DNA from 3 places in the Streptomyces sp. NPDC031426 genome. Region 2 is predicted to be linked to each of the others. Evidence: riboswitches for the same ligand, from Rfam matches in the RefSeq annotation. Region 2 holds a riboswitch; each other region holds the start of a gene.

Region 1 (5,532 bases), on a different contig from region 2:
GTGGGCGCGATGGCCAGCAGCAGGGAGTTGCGCATGCCGACCTCGGCGATACGGCCGCGCAGCGCCGCCCAGCGCTCCGGCCAGGACAGCTCGACACCGAAGTGGTCGGGGTGCAGCACGCCCTGGGCCGTACGGGTCTTCTCCCAGGCCGGCAGCGGGCCGTTGCGCTCGGCCAGGTCGGCGGAGGCCTCGTACGCGGCCAGCATGATCCGCTCGGCGATCCGCGTGGACAGGGCCTTGGCCTCCGGCGAGTCGAAGGGCAGGCGCAGCTTGAAGAAGACGTCCTGCAGACCCATCGCGCCGAGACCGACGGGACGCCACTTGGCGTTCGACCGTCCCGCCTGCTCGGTCGGATAGAAGTTGATGTCGACCACGCGGTCCAGGAAGGTGACGGCGGTGCGGACGGTGTCGTCCAGCCGCTGCCAGTCGAGGTCACCGGTCGTCGTGTCGACAAAGGCACCCAGGTTCACGGACCCCAGGTTGCAGACCGCCGTCTCCCCGTCGTCCGTGACCTCCAGGATCTCCGTGCAGAGGTTGGAGGAGTGGACCACGTGCCCCGGCAGGGCCGTCTGGTTGGCGGTGCGGTTGGCCGCGTCCTTGAAGGTCATCCAGCCGTTGCCGGTCTGCGCGAGGGTGCGCATCATCCGGCCGTACAGCTCACGGGCCGGCATGGTCTTCTTCGCGAGGCCCTTTTCCTCCGCCTTGCGGTAGGCGGCCTCGAACTCCTCGCCCCACAGGTCCACCAGCTCCGGCACGTCCGACGGGGAGAACAGCGACCACTGCTCGTCGGCGTTGACCCGGCGCATGAACTCGTCCGGGATCCAGTGCGCGAGGTTCAGGTTGTGCGTACGGCGGGCGTCCTCACCGGTGTTGTCCCGCAGCTCCAGGAACTCCTCGATGTCGGAGTGCCAGGTCTCCAGGTAGACCGCGGCCGCGCCCTTGCGCCGGCCGCCCTGGTTCACGGCGGCCACCGAGGCGTCCAGGGTCTTCAGGAACGGCACGATGCCGTTGGAGTGCCCGTTGGTGCCGCGGATCAGCGAACCCCGGCTGCGGATCCGGGAGTACGACAGACCGATGCCTCCGGCGTGCTTGGAGAGCCGGGCCACCTGGTGGTAGCGGTCGTAGATGGAGTCCAGCTCGTCCAGCGGGGAGTCGAGGAGGTAGCAGGACGACATCTGCGGGTGCCGCGTGCCGGAGTTGAAGAGCGTGGGGGAGGACGGGAGGTAGTCGAGCCTGCTCATGAGCCCGTAGAGCGCGGCCACTTCGTCCACGGAGCGGGTCGTGTCGTCCTCGGCCAGGCCGCTCGCGACCCGCAGCATGAAGTGCTGGGGCGTCTCGATGACCTTGCGGGTGATCGGGTGCCGCAGGAGATAGCGGCTGTGCAGGGTGCGCAGGCCGAAGTAGCCGAAGCGGTCGTCGCCGGCCGCGTCGATCAGCGTGTCGAGCCGCTCGGCGTGCAACCGTACGAACTCGGCGGTGCGGTCGGCGATGAGCCCCTCGCGGTGCCCCACGGTCACGGACCCGGTGAAGGATGTCACGCCCTGCGAGGCGGCCTCGGCGCGGATGGAGATGGTCAGCAGCCGGGCGGCCAGCCGGGAGTAGGCGGGGTCCTCGGAGATGAGCCCGGCGGCGGCCTCGGTGGCCAGCTCGCGCAACTCCGCCTCGTCGGCCCGGGCGGACCGGCCGCGCAGCGCGGCGGCGGCGACCCGGCCGGGGTCGGCGTCGGGGAGGTCGACGGTCAGCTGGGTCAGGGTCCGCAGCAGCGCGGCACCGGGACCGTCGGTCTCCAGGCCGCTGGCTGAAGCCGGATCTGCTGGCGCGATGGTCACGTGGGGCTCTCCCTCGCTGGGCACGGGGGCCTTGCCGAGGGCAGGGGGCAACCACGAGCGCACACGGCGTCGCGTCCACCGGCCCATCCCACGAGGCCCGGACGTCTCAGGGCACCCGAACCGGACGGCCGGGTGCGCTGCCGGCAGGTCCTCGGACTGACTCCTGAGCGCAGACGCGCACAAGTACACCGTTGCGGGACAGTTCCGGATTCGCACCGGATTCCCCTGCGACGACAGCGAGCATGAGCATACATCTAGTGTCGGGCTGTCGTGTCACCCCCAGATGTTGTGTCGTGACGGTGTCAGAGCGTCAACTTGTAGGTGAGGAGAGTGATGTCGGCGAGTTCCGGGAGCGGGTTCCAGTCGCGTTCGGGGACGCGGACGAACCCCAGGCGCTCGTAGATGCGGTGGGCGGCGTGCATGGTGCGCTGGGTCGACAGGACGACGGCCCGGCAGCCCTCGGTGGCCCGTGCGCGGTCGATGCAGGCCCGGACGAGGGCCTCGCCCGCACCCTGTCCCCGTCCCGCGTGCGCGACCGCCAGCATGCGGATCTCGGCCTCTGCGGGGCGGGCGATGTCGGCCATGGGGCCGGGGGACGGCACGAAGGTGACTCCGCCGAGGAGGGTGCCGTTCCGGACGGCCACGAGTACCTGTGCCGCGGCCGCTCGCTTGGCCACGTCTCTCAGTTCGCCCAGGTACCAGTCGCTCTCCCCGAAGTCGAGGAGTCCGTCGTCCAGGTACGCCCGGGCGGTGATCTCGCCGAGGGCGTCGTAGTCGCCGGGGTGCGCGGGCCGGATCACGATGTCCATGGCGTCGAGTCTGCCGGAGCGGTACGACGACGGGCCGCCGGATTTCCTCCGGCGGCCCGTCGTACGGCAGTCGCTCAGTGACCGGCGCCCGCGGTCGCCGGCGGCAGTTCCACCTGCACCCCCGGGTCGCCCGCGTCCGCCGTGTAGTCCTCCGGCTTGGTCTCGTCGACGCCCTCGGGGGCCTTCACGGCCTTCAGGACGACGGTGAGGACCACGGTGACCACGACGTTGAGGACGAAGGCCGTGAGGCCGATGTAGCCGATCTCGCCGATGCCGGGGATCTCCTTCGCCGAGCCGCCGAAGTGCTTCTGGGTCGGGGAGGCGACGCCGTACGCGGCGACCGTGCCGTACGCCATGCCGACCGCCCAGCCGGCCAGCAGCGCCCAGCGGTGGAACCAGCGGGTGAACAGGCCGCCGACCAGGGCCGGGAAGGTCTGCAGGATCCAGATGCCGCCCAGCAGCTGGAAGTTGATCGCCACCGTCTTGTCCATGGTGAGGACGAAGACCAGGGCGCCGACCTTCACCAGCAGGGAGACGATCTTGGAGACCTGGGCCTCCTGCTTCGGCGTGGCGTCCGGCTTGATGAAGTCCTTGTAGATGTTGCGGGTGAAGAGGTTCGCCGCGGCGATCGACATGATCGCCGCGGGGACCAGGGCACCGATGCCGATCGCCGCGAAGGCCACGCCCGCGAACCAGTCCGGGAACATGTTCTCGAACAGCTGGGGGATGGCCAGCTGGCCGTTGGTGACCTTGACCCCGGCCGCGATCGCCATGAAGCCCAGCAGCGCGAGCAGGCCGAGCATCAGGGAGTACAGCGGCAGGATCGTGGTGTTGCGGCGGATCACGTTACGGCTCCTGGAGGACAGGGTCGCGGTGATCGAGTGCGGGTACATGAAGAGCGCGAGTGCGGAGCCCAGGGCCAGGGTGGCGTACGTCCACTGTCCGGCCTCCGGGGGCACGAGCGCGCCGCGCGGCTTGCCCGTCACCGGGTTGACCTGACTGAACGCGTGGCCCGCCTTGGCGAAGATGTCGTCGAAGCCGCCCAGCTTGATGGGGATGTAGATGATCGCCACCGCGATGACGATGTAGATCAGCGTGTCCTTCACGAAGGCGATCAGGGCGGGGGCGCGCAGACCGGAGGAGTAGGTGTACGCCGCCAGCACGCCGAAGGCGATCAGCAGCGGCAGGTCCCGTACGAACCAGTTGGTGCTGCTGTCCCCGCCGACGCCCATCACGTCCAGCACCGCCTGGATGCCCACGAGCTGGAGCGCGATGTACGGCATCGTCGCCAGGATGCCGGTCAGCGCCACCGCCAGCGACAGGCCCTTGGAGCCGAAGCGGCCCCGGACGAAGTCGGAGGTGGTGACGTACCCGTGGCGGTGCGAGACCGACCACAGGCGCGGCAGGAACGTGAAGATCAGCGGGTAGACCAGGATCGTGTACGGCACGGCGAAGAAGCCGGCCGCGCCCGCCGTGTAGATCGCCGCCGGTACGGCGACGAAGGTGTACGCGGTGTACAGGTCGCCGCCGAGCAGGAACCACGTGACCCAGGTGCCGAACGACCGTCCGCCCAGGCCCCATTCGTCCAGGGAGTGCTCGTTCTCGGCCCTGCGCCAGCGGGCGGCGAGGAAGCCCATGACCGTGACGGCCAGGAAGAAGAAGATGAAGACGCCGAGCGCGACGCCGTTGACGCCGTTCTTCACTTCGCCTCACCACCCTGCTGAGCGGCGCGGGCGCGCTGGTCGCGCTGCCACAGCTTGTACGCGGTCATCGTGAGCGCGGTGGAGATCAGCACCCAGAGCATCTGGTACCAGTAGAAGAACGGGATCCCGATGAAGGCGGGGTCCGTCTTGGCGTAGGAGCCGACCCAGAGCGTCGCCACGAAGGGCGCGACGAGACACAGGCCGATGATCACACGCACCGGCGTCACCACCGGTGGTTTCACTTCAGGCGTTTCGGACATGCCACGGCTCCGTCCCCTCGCTGATCACCTGTGTAATGCGCAGGCAATGTAGGTGACGGCGTCGTGGAAGCGGAAGACCTCGTCCGGATCTCGGTATATCGATTCAGCGACGGTCCGCGCGTCCTACTCGGCAGGCCGCTTCAGCCGCGCGACGAACTTGTACCGGTCGCCCCGGTACACCGAGCGCACCCACTCCACCGGCTTGCCCTCGTGGTCCAGGGAGTGGCGGGAGAGCATCAGCATCGGCAGGCCCACGTCGGTGCCGAGCAGGCCCGCCTCGCGCGGCGTGGCCAGCGAGGTCTCGATGGTCTCCTCGGCCTCGGCGAGGTGGACGTCGTAGACCTCGGCGAGGGCGGTGTAGAGCGACGTGTACTTCACCAGGGAGCGGCGCAGGGCCGGGAAGCGCTTGGCGCTCAGGTGGGTGGTCTCGATGGCCATCGGCTCGCCGTTGGCCATGCGCAGCCGCTCGATGCGCAGCACCCGTCCGCCGGCGGTGATGTCGAGCAGCTCCGCGAGCCGGTCGTCGGCGGTGATGTACCCGATGTCCAGCAGCTGCGAGGTCGGCTCCAGCCCCTGGGCGCGCATGTCCTCGGTGTAGGAGGTGAGCTGGAGCGCCTGGGAGACCTTGGGCTTGGCGACGAAGGTGCCCTTGCCCTGGATGCGCTCCAGGCGCCCCTCGACCACCAGCTCCTGCAGGGCCTGGCGGACGGTGGTGCGGGAGGTGTCGAACTCGGCCGCCAGCGTGCGCTCGGGCGGGACCGGCGTGCCCGGCGCCTGCGTCTCCGTCATGTCGAGCAGGTGCTTCTTCAGGCGGTAGTACTTGGGCACGCGCGCCGTACGGACGGTCGTCGCGGCCTCGTTCTCCGCACTGCTGACGTCGGTGCTCATGCTCTGCCTTCCCGGCTCCGGATGCCGAAAGCGACCGACTGAC
Region 2 (5,532 bases):
GCGCCAGGTCCGGACTGCCGCGGCCGTCGCCTCCGCGCCGAACCGCCAGAACCAGCCCAGATCGCCCGGATGCAGTTGCATCGGCGCCTCGTCGTACTGCCACTCCCGCAGCACACCCACAGCTTCGCTCAGCCCGTCGACTCCCGGCATGCCCAGCACGATCGCCATACGCCCGATCCCACACCACGGCGCCGACAGTCCGCACCCGGTTTTCGGCCGGGGCGGTCGGGATGTGCTCAGCCGTCGGCGCGGACGAAGACGGGCTGGAGGCGTTTCTCGGGCACGGCCTCGGGGAGTTGCTCCCGATCGAAGACGTGGGAGACGACACGGGCGGGGTCCACGCGGCCGGAGCCCGTCCGGTCGCCGGACCCGCGCCCTTCTGGCCTGTGGCGCGGCGGCGTCGTCGACAGCGAGTTCCGGGCCGGCTACCCCGTGCCGGCCGTGTCCGTCGACGAACCGCCGGCCGAGGAGATCCCACCGGCCCGGGTCGCCGCCGGAGTGTTCGAGGACTGGCAGCGGCTGCTGACCGAGGCGCTCGCGGCGCACGGCGCCGATCCCGGCTGCCGGGCGCCCGTTCTCGCGTCCGTCGTCGTGGCGTCCGTCGAGGGCGCCATCGTCATGTGCCGCGCCCAGCGCAGCATGCTGCCCCTCGACCGGGTCGCCCGGAAAGTCGAAACGCTGCTCACCGACGCGGTCACTCGCACGGCCTGACGGCTCGGGGCCGCGCATGGACGCACAGCCCCGGCCCGGGGCACGGCAACGGCACCCGACCGGCAGGCCGGGCGCCGCCACCGCTCATGTCAGGCCGGCACGGGGGCCGTTCGGCCGAGATGCCGGGCGAAGAACCGGACCGCGCTGGCGGCCTCGAACCGGGGCAGCTCCTTGTGCCTGCCCGCGTTGGCGTGCAGGGTCTTCTCCGTCGAGGCGAAGGCGTCGAACAGCGCCAGACTGGCCTCGCGCGGGATGTGTTCGTCGTCCCACTGCATGTCGTACTCGATCGGGACGGTGATCTGCTTGGCCTTCTCCGCCAGGACGTCGGGCCAGTGCTGACCGAAGACCGCGGCGGTGATCCTGGGTTCGACCGCCACCAGCGGCACGCCGATCGCGGTGCCCATGTTGATGCCGAAGTAGCCGACCGGCCCGTCGGCGCCGATTTCCGGAAGCTCCTGGAGGGCGTCCAGGGTCGCCTGCCACTCGGGCACGGCGAGCTCCGCCAGGTGGGCGTTGTAGCGGACGACGATCGGGCCCTCCGGCTCGCCCGCCGCCCTCGCCCGGAACAGCTCGGCGATCTCCTGCTCGTCATGTGCCGTAAGCGGCCGGTCGCCGTGACCGGGCGCGTCGATGACCGCGACATGGAAGCCGCAAGCGTTCACCAGGAGTTGGGCACGACCGGCCATCGCCGGATGTTTCTTGTGGTTGCCGCCGCCATGGCCCATCAGGACCAGGGGCGCACGGTCCGCGCCGGAGGCGGGGGACCAGAGGACACCGGGGACCTCGCCCACGGTGAAGTCGCGTTCGATCATGCCGTTGACGGACGACTCGGCGATGAACTTCAAAGATGTCATGGCGTGTTGCCTTTCGGGAGTGCCTGGTGTCGAGGCGCTCCCGGCGACACCTACGTCGATCGCCCGACCGTGACGACGAGGGGGAGCACCCACACGAATACAGCCTTCATGGGTCTCACCTCCTCGGCCTTGATCACGGTCAACCGCAAGCTACCAGACCGATGATCAGCCCGCCCAACCTTTTTCCCGCCACGTGTGTGGCGCGCGGACACACGTGGTGGAGAGGAAGATCACTTGGCGGGGAGGCGGTCTTGGCCATGCGCGCGTGGCGCGGTACGGTCGGTCCGATATCGACGACGGCGAAACGGAAGCCGGTGGGAATCCGGCACGGTCGCGCCACTGTATGCGGGACCCGCGAGGGGCTCGTGAGTCAGACCCGTGGTCGTCGTCCTGTGCACCACCGAGATGGGACGCGAACTCCCAGAGGAGGTCCTGCCATGGCGCAGACCGTCGCCCAGCCGACAGCCACCATCCCCGTCGTTCCCGCCAAGCTGCCGCTGAAGGCGATTGCTCCCTGGGCGGTCTTCTTCGGCATCCTCATGCTCGTCCTGCTCTACTTCGTCGGCGCCGAGCAGGGCGCCACCTCCGTGTTCAACGGCACGGACGTCCACGAGTGGGTGCACGACGCCCGCCACCTGCTGGGCTTCCCCTGCCACTGACGCGACGAACACCGCGCGCCCATGAACTCCGCAACCGTACGGAACCTTCTCGTGCGGGGCATGCTCGCCGGCCTCGCGGCCGGCGTGCTCGCCCTGGTCGTGGCCTACGTGCTCGGTGAGCCGAACGTCGACAAGGCGATCAGCTTCGAGCAGGCCCACTCCCACGAGCACGAGATGGAGACCGTCTCCCGCTCCCTGCAGTCGACCGCCGGCCTCGCCACCGGTGTCCTCGTCTACGGGGTCGCATTCGGCGGCATCGCCGCGCTCGCCTTCAGCTTCGCCCTCGGCCGCGTGGGGCGCTTCGGCCCGCGCGCCACGGCACTGCTGCTGTCGGGCTGCGCGCTGCTCGCCGTGTACGTCGTGCCGTTCCTGAAGTACCCGGCCAACCCGCCGTCGGTCGGCAACCCCGACACCATCGGCAAGCGGACCACCCTGTACTTCCTGATGATGCTGCTCGGTGTCCTGCTCGCGGTCGCCGCCACCCTCCTGGGCAAAAGGCTCGCGCCGCGCCTGGGCACCTGGTGGGCCACGGTGGCCGCGGTGGTCGCGTTCACCGTCGTGATCGGCCTGGCGTACCAGTTCCTGCCCGTCGTCAACGAGGTGCCCAAGGGCTTCCCGGCCACCCTGCTGTGGCGCTTCCGGCTCTCGGCACTGGCGATCCAGACCGCCCTGTGGGCCGGATTCGGCCTGGTCTTCGGTGAGTTGGCCGAACGGCTGCTGAACCCCAAGCCGGCGACGGCCGCGAAGCGGCGAGCGGTTCCGGCCGCGCACTGACTCCTCGCGTACGACAGAGGGGCCCGGCGGAACCGTCCGCCGGGCCCTTCTGCCGTCCCTCCTGCCTAGTCAGCCTCCGGCGTAGGCGTGCCAAGCGGACACCCCAGACGCAGATTCCACCGCCCGGCCCGGCCGCTGAGTTCGGTCAGGGTCAGCGGCGGTACGTCGAGGCGCCAGAAGAGCGCCGCGGGCAGGTCCAGTGCGTCGACGACCGCCGCCCGCACCACCTCCGGCTCGACCACGGCGAGCGTACGACCCGTCAGGTCCTGTGCGCCGGCCAGCCACCGCGCGACCCGCCGGCACAGATCCCGCACGGACTCACCCCCGTGCGGTGCGCACTCGGGGTCGGAGAGCCAGCGGCCCACCGCCTCCGGCTCGGCGGCCCCCACCTCCTCCAGGGTGCGCCCGCGCCAGCGGCCCACATCGAGACCCGCCAACTCCGGTACCGGCACACCGTCGAGGCCCAGTGCCGCGGCCGTCTCCCGGCAGCGCATGCCGGGGGAGGCGAGGACACGGGCCGCGGAGGGCAGGGCTGCGGCCGCCGAGCGGGCACGTGCCGCTGCGCTGCCGTCGATCGAGCCGCCGTCGTCGAAGCGGGCCTGCCGCAGTGACGCGCTCATGGCGGGGGAGAGGAGAAGAACTCGGCTGGTCACGTGGTTCAGAGGTACCAGCATGGGCGAACGACGCACAAGATCCGGCTGATGAGCCGGCCACCGCCTGCGCCGGGACGGGTTCCTCCCCGCGGGCGGCCGAGCCGCTGCTGGCGTTGGTCTTTCTACGTCGTCGACACGAGCTTCTTCCCGAGCATCGGCGCGGTCAATCCGTCCCTGACGGCCATCGCGAACGCCCTTCGCGTGGGCGACCACTTGCTGGAGCGGCTGGGCTGACCCGCCACGGCGCAGGGAGCCGACCGGGCGAAGATGCTCAGCCGGGCAGCGCAAGACGGTCCACGCCGGGATGCCGCCGCCCCTGCGCGGTGCTTCGGTGATGCCTGGACCTTCGGGCGACGGACCCGGCGGACATGGGCACGCAGTGGAGGAGCAGGACATCGTGAGTTCCACCGAGGGCGCACCCCAGGGCGTGGTCCCCGCCCAGCTGCTGCGGGGACAGAAGGCACTGGTGACCGGCGCGAACTCCGGAATCGGCAGGGCGACGGCCATCGCCCTGGGCCGGGCGGGTGCCGATGTCGTGGTGAACTACGTGGCCGGCCGGGAGGACGCCGAGAAGGTGGTCGAGGAGATCACCGGCTTCGGGGTCCGCGCGGCCGCCTACGAGGCCGACGTGTCAGACGAGCAGCAGGTCGTCGCCATGATGGACCGCATGGTCCGGGAATTCGGCACGATCGACATCCTGGTCGCCAACGCCGGACTGCAGCGGGACGCGCCGGTCACGGAGATGACCCTCGCCCAGTGGCAGAAGGTCCTGGACGTCAACCTCACCGGGCAGTTCCTCTGTGCCCGCGAGGCGACCAAGGAGTTCCTGCGCCGCGGGGTCGTCCCCGAAGTGTCGAGTGCCGCCGGGAAGATCATCTGCATGAGCTCGGTCCACCAGATCATCCCCTGGAGCGGTCACGTCAACTACGCGTCGTCCAAGGGCGGCGTGCAGATGATGATGGCGACCCTGGCCCAGGAACTCGCCCCGAAACGGATCCGGGTCAACGCGGTCGCGCCCGGAGCCATCAAGACCCCCATCAACCGCAGCGCCTGGGAGACCCCCGAGGCGCAACAGGACCTCATGCGGCTGATCCCCTACAGGCGGATCGGCGACCCCGAGGACATCGCCCACGCCGTCGTCGGCCTCGCGTCCGACCTGATGGACTACGTCGTCGGCACCACCCTGTACGTCGACGGCGGGATGACGCTCTTCCCGGGCTTCGCCACCGGCGGCTGACCCACCACCCGTGTCGGCCTCCGGAGACAGCTCATATGCACACGGTCCTGCTGCTGGCGGACGCGCCGGCGCAAACGCTGCCGGCCCGATCGATGATGGCCTTCACCCTGGCCTCGCACATCGTCCTGGTACCCCTCGGCGTGGCGCTGCCACTGATCACACTCATCACCCATGGCTACGGTCTGCGCCGTGACGACGCCACCGCCCTGCTGCTGGCACGCCGGTGGTCGGCCGTCATGGCGGTCCAGTTCGCGATCGGTGTCGTCACCGGCACCGTGCTGTCCTTCGAGTTCGGGCTGCTGTGGCCGGGCATGATGGGCCGGTGGGGCGATGTCTTCGGCATCGGGTTCGGCGTCGAGGCCTGGGCGTTCTTCCTGGAGGCCGTGCTCCTCGCCATCTACCTCTACGGCTGGCGGAGGCTTCCCTCCCGGACCCACTTCCTGCTCGGACTCCCCCTGCCCCTCGTGGCCCTGCTCGGCGCCTTCGGCATCCTGGCCGCCAACTCGTGGATGAACACCCCGCGGGGCTTCACCCTCGACGCCGCCGGCGACCCGGTCGACGTGAGGATCTGGAAGGCGGTCTTCACCCCCATGCTCGGCCCGCAGTACTGGCACTTCGTCATGGCGATGTTCATGACGGCGGGC
Region 3 (5,532 bases), on a different contig from region 2:
GTTCCAGGCGGCGTACGACGGTGTCGGCCGCGTGCGGGGCCGCCTCCAGGACGGGGCCGACGACCGCGTGCGAGCCGTCGCCGGCGAGGCCGTAGGTGCCGGGGCGCAGCGAGGCCAGGTCGCGGGTGAGGGTGATCTGGCCGGCGGCGGTGCTGTGCACGGTGAGGCGGGGTTCGGTGGGCAGGGGGCGGCCCGCGGGCGCCTTCAGGGCGGCGTCGCTGGCGATCCGGCCGGCGGCGACGGACGCCGCGCCGGCGGCGAGGACCGCGGTCAGTGCGGTGGCGGTCGCTTTGACTGGGCGCACGCGTCCAGTGTCGTGGGGGTTGGACCTGCCGGCCAGTGGAAAGGCGGGGCGGCGAGGAGCGCCGGGGTGCGGGGGGTTCGGCACCTCCCCCACTGCCTTGAGGGCGGACGCCCAGCACCTGCGTGGTGGCTGAGCGCCGCGGCGGACACCAGGGACGAGAAAGCGCCGGAGCGAAGGGCTGGGCAGCACGGGGTCACCTCCGTTGGCCGTACCCCTTCAAACGTTCCCCGACCTCCGCCAGTTGTGCCTCCGTCAGCAGGGACGGGGTCAGGCCCGGTACCGAGGACGCCGTCAGCCACAGGCGGCACATCCACTCCAGTTGGGCGGTGCGGTCGTAGGCCTGGTCGAGGGTGGTGCCGTAGGTGATCGTGCCGTGGTTCTGCAGGAGGCAGCCGGAGCGGTCGGTCAGGGCGCGGAGCATGTTGTCGGCGAGTTCGTCGGTGCCGTAGGTGGCGTAGGGGGCGACCCGGACGGGGCCGCCCAGGGCTGCCGCCATGTAGTGGACGAGCGGGAGCTCCGGCACGAGCGTGGAGAGCGCCGTCGCGTGCACGGCGTGGGTGTGGACGATCGCGCGGGCGTCGGTGGTGCGGTAGACGGCGAGGTGCATGGGCAGCTCGCTGGTCGGCACCAGCGTGCCGAGCACCTGGCGTCCGGTGAGGTCGACGCCGGTGATGTCGTCCGGGGTGAGCCGGTCGTACGGCACGCCCGACGGGGTGACCAGGACGAGGTCGCCCACGCGCGCCGAGACGTTCCCGGAGGTGCCGACCACCAGCCCGTCGGCCACCGTCCGCCGTGCCGTCGCGACCAGTTCCGTCCAGATCCGTTGCTGTTCCGCGTCCCGCCGCTGTTCAGCCATGCCGCGATCCTGCCAGCCGGGCCCGCGGAGAGGGGCACGGACGGTCGCCTCCGGCCGGAAGCGCATGCCCCCGATCGGGCGAAAGTCCTGGTGAATCGCCGCGGGGAGGCGCTGATTCGGCGATCAGCGGACCTTCAATGGTCCCCCTTGCCCACCGGAGGTTCTCTCGTCCGCCGACCCGGGGAGACACATGGCCAGCAAACGCACCCTTCTCCGTCACAGCGCCGGTGCCCTCGCGGCGACCATGGCGGCGCTCGCCCTCACGGGCACCGCGTCCGCGGCTGCCGGACCTTCGGCACCGGCCGCCTCGGGCCTGCCCCAGGGACACGACGTCTCGTCCCACCAGAAGCCCGTCGACTGGGCGACCGCCCGGTCGACGGGCGCGCGGTTCGTCTACGTCAAGGCGACCGAGTCCACGGACTACCGCAACCCGTACTTCTCCCAGCAGTACGAGGGCGCGCACGAGGCGGGCCTGTACCGGGGCGCGTACCACTTCGCCCGGCCGGACAGGTCCTCCGGCGCCCGGCAGGCCGCGTACTTCGTGCGGAACGGCGGGGCCTGGGTGGCGGACGGCCGGACCCTGCCGCCCGCGCTGGACATCGAGGACAACCCGTACAACAGGAAGGACGAGTGCTACGGACTGGACGGGACGCAGATGGTCCGCTGGATCCAGTCCTTCAGCGACGAGATCGAGCTGGAGACCGGCCGCCGCCCGGTGATCTACACGACGACCGAGTGGTGGCGGCTCTGCACCGGCAACAGCCACGCCTTCGCCGGGAGCCACGCCCTGTGGATCGCCCGGCACGGCACCTCGCGGCCGGGGCCGCTGCCGGGTGGTTGGCAGCACTGGATGTTCTGGCAGTTCGACGCGGACGGCCGGCTGCCGGGTGACCAGAATCTCTTCAACGGGTCCACGAGCCGACTGCGGACCTTCGCCCGGGGCTGGTAGTCAAGGGGCGCCTGGGCCGCCGGAGCCGAGCGGAACCTCGAACCACCTCTTCAGACACCCTGGCGCCCGCCGCAGTTCACCTTCTGTTCACTCAGGTTGCCTACGGTCGTCCAGCCAATGACCTCGAACGATTGCCTGGGTAAATGGAAAGCTTCTCGCTGATCCTCGCGATAGTGGTAGTAACCGCTCTCGCGTTCGATTTCACGAACGGTTTCCACGACACCGCCAACGCGATGGCGACCGCCATCTCGACAGGCGCCCTGAAGCCCAAGATCGCGGTGGCCATGTCCGCCGCCCTCAATCTGGTGGGCGCCTTCCTCTCCGTGGAGGTCGCCAACACGATCTCCAAGGGTCTCGTCGACGAGACCGGCATCCGTCCCGAGGTCATCTTCGCCGCCCTGGTCGGCGCGATCCTCTGGAACCTGCTGACCTGGCTGGTGGGCCTGCCCTCCAGCTCCTCGCACGCCCTGATGGGCGGTCTGATCGGCGCCACCGTCGCCTCGGCCGGCTTCGGCGCGGTGCACGGTGACGTCCTGGTCACCAAGGTGCTGCTCCCCGCGGTCGCCGCCCCGATCGTGGCGGGCGTCGCCTCGATGCTGGCCACCCGGTTCTCCTACGGCATCGGCGGCAAGACCGAGGGCGAGGCCACCCGCAAGGGCTACCGCGCCGGCCAGATCGCCTCCGCCGGCCTGGTCTCCCTCGCCCACGGCACCAACGACGCCCAGAAGACGATGGGCATCATCACCCTGGCGCTGATCGCGGGCGGCGCCATCGCCCCGGGCTCGAACCCTCCCACCTGGGTCATCCTCTCCGCGGGCCTGGCCATCGCGCTCGGCACCTACATCGGCGGCTGGCGGATCATCCGCACCATGGGCAAGGGCCTGACCGACCTGGAGCCGCGCCAGGGCTTCGCGGCCCAGACCAGCGCCGCGACCGCCATCCTGGCCTCCTCGCACCTGGGCTTCTCCCTCTCCACCACGCATGTCGTCTCCGGCTCGGTGATGGGCGCGGGCCTCGGCCGCAAGGGCGGGGTGGTCCGGTGGTCCACCGCGACCCGCATGGTCGTCGCCTGGGTGCTCACCCTCCCGGCCGCCGCGCTGGTCGGCGCGGGCGCCGAGTCCGTCACGGACCTGGGTGACTGGGGCACCGCAGTCGTCGCCGTCTTCCTGGTCGCCGCGAGCGTCACGATCTGGAAGATCTCCCGCCGCGAGGTCGTCGACCACACCAACGTCGTCGACGTGCCCGAGGAGCCGGCCGGCGTGGTGACCGCCGCCATCGCCGCGGTGACCCCGCCCCCGGCGGGCACGATCACCGAGGACCTGACGGCCACGATCCTCTCCCCGGCCGCCGCTGAGGCCGCGCCCGAGGCCGCCCCGCCGGCCGCCACCGTCTGACCCCGGCCACACTGGTAACCAAGGAAGCAACCCCATGAAGATCGACTGGTCGGCCCTCGGCTCCGTCTTCGGCGTCAGCCTCGTGTTCACGGTGGGCCTGGTGGCCCTGTTCACCCTCGGCGTCAACGGTCTGGCCCGGCGCGAGAAGGCCGCGGCCCAGGGCAACTCCGCCGCCCTCGCCGTCACCGGCGCCTACCTCTGCTTCGCCGCCTGTGCCGCGGCGGTGTCGTACGGCATCTACCTCATCGTCTCCAAGTCCTGACCGAGCGGCACGAACCGGGCAGTCCGAAGGCTCCTCTCCGTCCCTGACGGAGAGGAGCCTTCGCCATGCCCAGGGGTCACGGGCGCCCCACGATGTGGGGATCGGCACACTCTCCCCGCGCAGGTCAACGGCAAGTTGACGGCCGTTCGGAGCGCGTGGTGGACTGCCCAGGCCATGTACGGCGGCAGGAGAGGAAGCCGGTGCGAATCCGGCGCGGTCCCGCCACTGTCACCGGGGAAGAACCCCCGGGAGCCAGGAACTCTCACCGCCGAATCTCGTCGAACCAGGGCGCGGACACCCTGAGTGAGGACACAGATCGCCATGCCCGGCTGCCGAAGGACCAGTACCAGGCCCGCTCCTGTACCCACGGCCGGCTGAGCCGATGGGTGCCGATCGCACTTACGCGTACGGCGCCGCCGCCGGCCTTCTCGGTGACCTGCTCCTCGGCGATCCGCGCCGCGGACATCCGGTCGCCGCGTTCGGGCGTGCGGCCGCTGCCGTGGACCGCGCGTTGTGGCACGACCACCGCGGCTGGGGCGCCGTGCACACCGTCGTGTGCGCCGGTGGCGCCGTCGCACTCGGCACGCTGGCCGCACGCGCCGTACGCCCCTCCCCTGCCGCCTCCGTCGCACTGACCGCCTCCGCCACCTGGGCGGTCGTGGGCGGTACTTCGCTCGCCCGGGAGGCCCGCACGATCGGGCGCGCCCTGGAGTCCGGGGACGTCGAGGCGGCGCGGGCGCGGCTGCCGCATCTGTGCGGCCGGGACCCGCAGGCGCTGGACGCCGACGGGATCGCCCGGGCCGTGGTCGAGTCGGTCGCCGAGAACACCTCCGACGCCGTCGTGGGCGCCCTGGTGTGGGGCGCCCTTGCCGGGGTGCCCGGGCTGCTGGGCTTCCGGGCCGTCAACACCCTGGACGCGATGGTCGGTCACAGGTCCCCCCGCTACCGGCGCTACGGCTGGGCCTCCGCCCGGCTCGACGACCTGGCCGGCTGGCCGGGGGCCCGGCTGACCGCCGTACTCGCCGCCGCGGCCGGACCCGACCCGCGCGGTGCCCTGCGCGCCTGGAAGGCCGACGCCCACCGGCATCCGAGCCCCAACGCCGGGCCCGTGGAGGCATCGTTCGCGGGCGCTCTCGGCGTCCGGCTGGGCGGAACGCTCTCCTACGGCGGCCGGGTCGAGCACCGGCCCGTGCTGAACGGGGACACCGGCCGGGCCGTCCGGGGCACCGACATCGACCGGGCCGTACGGCTCTCCCGCCGCGTCGGCCTGCTCGCGCTCGGCGGCACGGTCGCCGCGCGCTCCCTCGCCAAGAACGTCAAGGGTCTGAAGGGACGTGGGAAGTGAACGGGGGACTCCTCGTCGCCGGCACCACCTCCGACGCCGGAAAGAGCGTCGTGACGGCCGGGATCTGCCGGTGGCTGGTGCGACAGGGCGTGAAGGTCGCGCCGTTCAAGGCGCAGAACATGTCGCTCAACTCCTTCGTCACCCGCGAGGGCGCGGAGATCGGGCGGGCCCAGGCCATGCAGGCCCAGGCGTGCCGGATCGAGCCGACCGCGCTGATGAACCCGGTGCTGCTCAAGCCGGGCGGCGAGCAGAGCAGCCAGGTGGTGCTGCTGGGCAGGCCGGTGGGCGAGTTGAGCGCACGCGGTTATCACGGCGGGCGGCAGCAGAGGCTCCTCGGCACGGTGCTGGACTGCCTGGCCGAGTTGCGGGGCACGTATGACGCGGTGATCTGTGAGGGCGCGGGCTCGCCTGCGGAGATCAAT

Evidence for each region. A riboswitch is a leader RNA that binds a small molecule or an ion and turns the genes downstream of it on or off. The one in region 2 is predicted to bind cobalamin.
Region 1: another riboswitch for cobalamin. It lies ahead of ACZ5NH_RS14965 (ribonucleoside-diphosphate reductase subunit alpha); the one in region 2 lies ahead of ACZ5NH_RS34455 (CbtB domain-containing protein).
Region 3: another riboswitch for cobalamin. It lies ahead of ACZ5NH_RS21365 (cobalamin biosynthesis protein); the one in region 2 lies ahead of ACZ5NH_RS34455 (CbtB domain-containing protein).

What each region holds. Positions count from the first base shown of each region.
Region 1 is NZ_JBVIJE010000006.1:380,589-386,120, forward strand. It holds gene ACZ5NH_RS14965 (ribonucleoside-diphosphate reductase subunit alpha) at 1-1,829, opposite strand, end outside; cobalamin riboswitch at 1,955-2,079, opposite strand; gene ACZ5NH_RS14970 (GNAT family N-acetyltransferase) at 2,132-2,638, opposite strand; gene mctP (monocarboxylate uptake permease MctP) at 2,713-4,341, opposite strand; gene ACZ5NH_RS14980 (DUF3311 domain-containing protein) at 4,338-4,601, opposite strand; gene ACZ5NH_RS14985 (GntR family transcriptional regulator) at 4,725-5,489, opposite strand.
Region 2 is NZ_JBVIJE010000024.1:20,225-25,756, reverse strand. It holds gene ACZ5NH_RS34470 (GNAT family N-acetyltransferase) at 1-168, opposite strand, end outside; gene ACZ5NH_RS34465 (LmrA/YxaF family transcription factor) at 442-711, shown strand; gene ACZ5NH_RS34460 (alpha/beta hydrolase family protein) at 801-1,565, opposite strand; cobalamin riboswitch at 1,828-1,966, shown strand; gene ACZ5NH_RS34455 (CbtB domain-containing protein) at 2,003-2,224, shown strand; gene ACZ5NH_RS34450 (CbtA family protein) at 2,246-2,998, shown strand; gene ACZ5NH_RS34445 (histidine phosphatase family protein) at 3,064-3,651, opposite strand; gene ACZ5NH_RS34440 (SDR family oxidoreductase) at 4,049-4,888, shown strand; gene ACZ5NH_RS34435 (cytochrome ubiquinol oxidase subunit I) at 4,924-5,532, shown strand, end outside.
Region 3 is NZ_JBVIJE010000009.1:319,889-325,420, reverse strand. It holds gene ACZ5NH_RS21390 (alpha/beta hydrolase) at 1-304, opposite strand, end outside; gene ACZ5NH_RS21385 (class II aldolase/adducin family protein) at 498-1,160, opposite strand; gene ACZ5NH_RS21380 (lysozyme) at 1,351-2,109, shown strand; gene ACZ5NH_RS21375 (inorganic phosphate transporter) at 2,253-3,503, shown strand; gene ACZ5NH_RS21370 (hypothetical protein) at 3,538-3,765, shown strand; cobalamin riboswitch at 3,907-4,047, shown strand; gene ACZ5NH_RS21365 (cobalamin biosynthesis protein) at 4,148-5,110, shown strand; gene ACZ5NH_RS21360 (cobyric acid synthase) at 5,107-5,532, shown strand, end outside.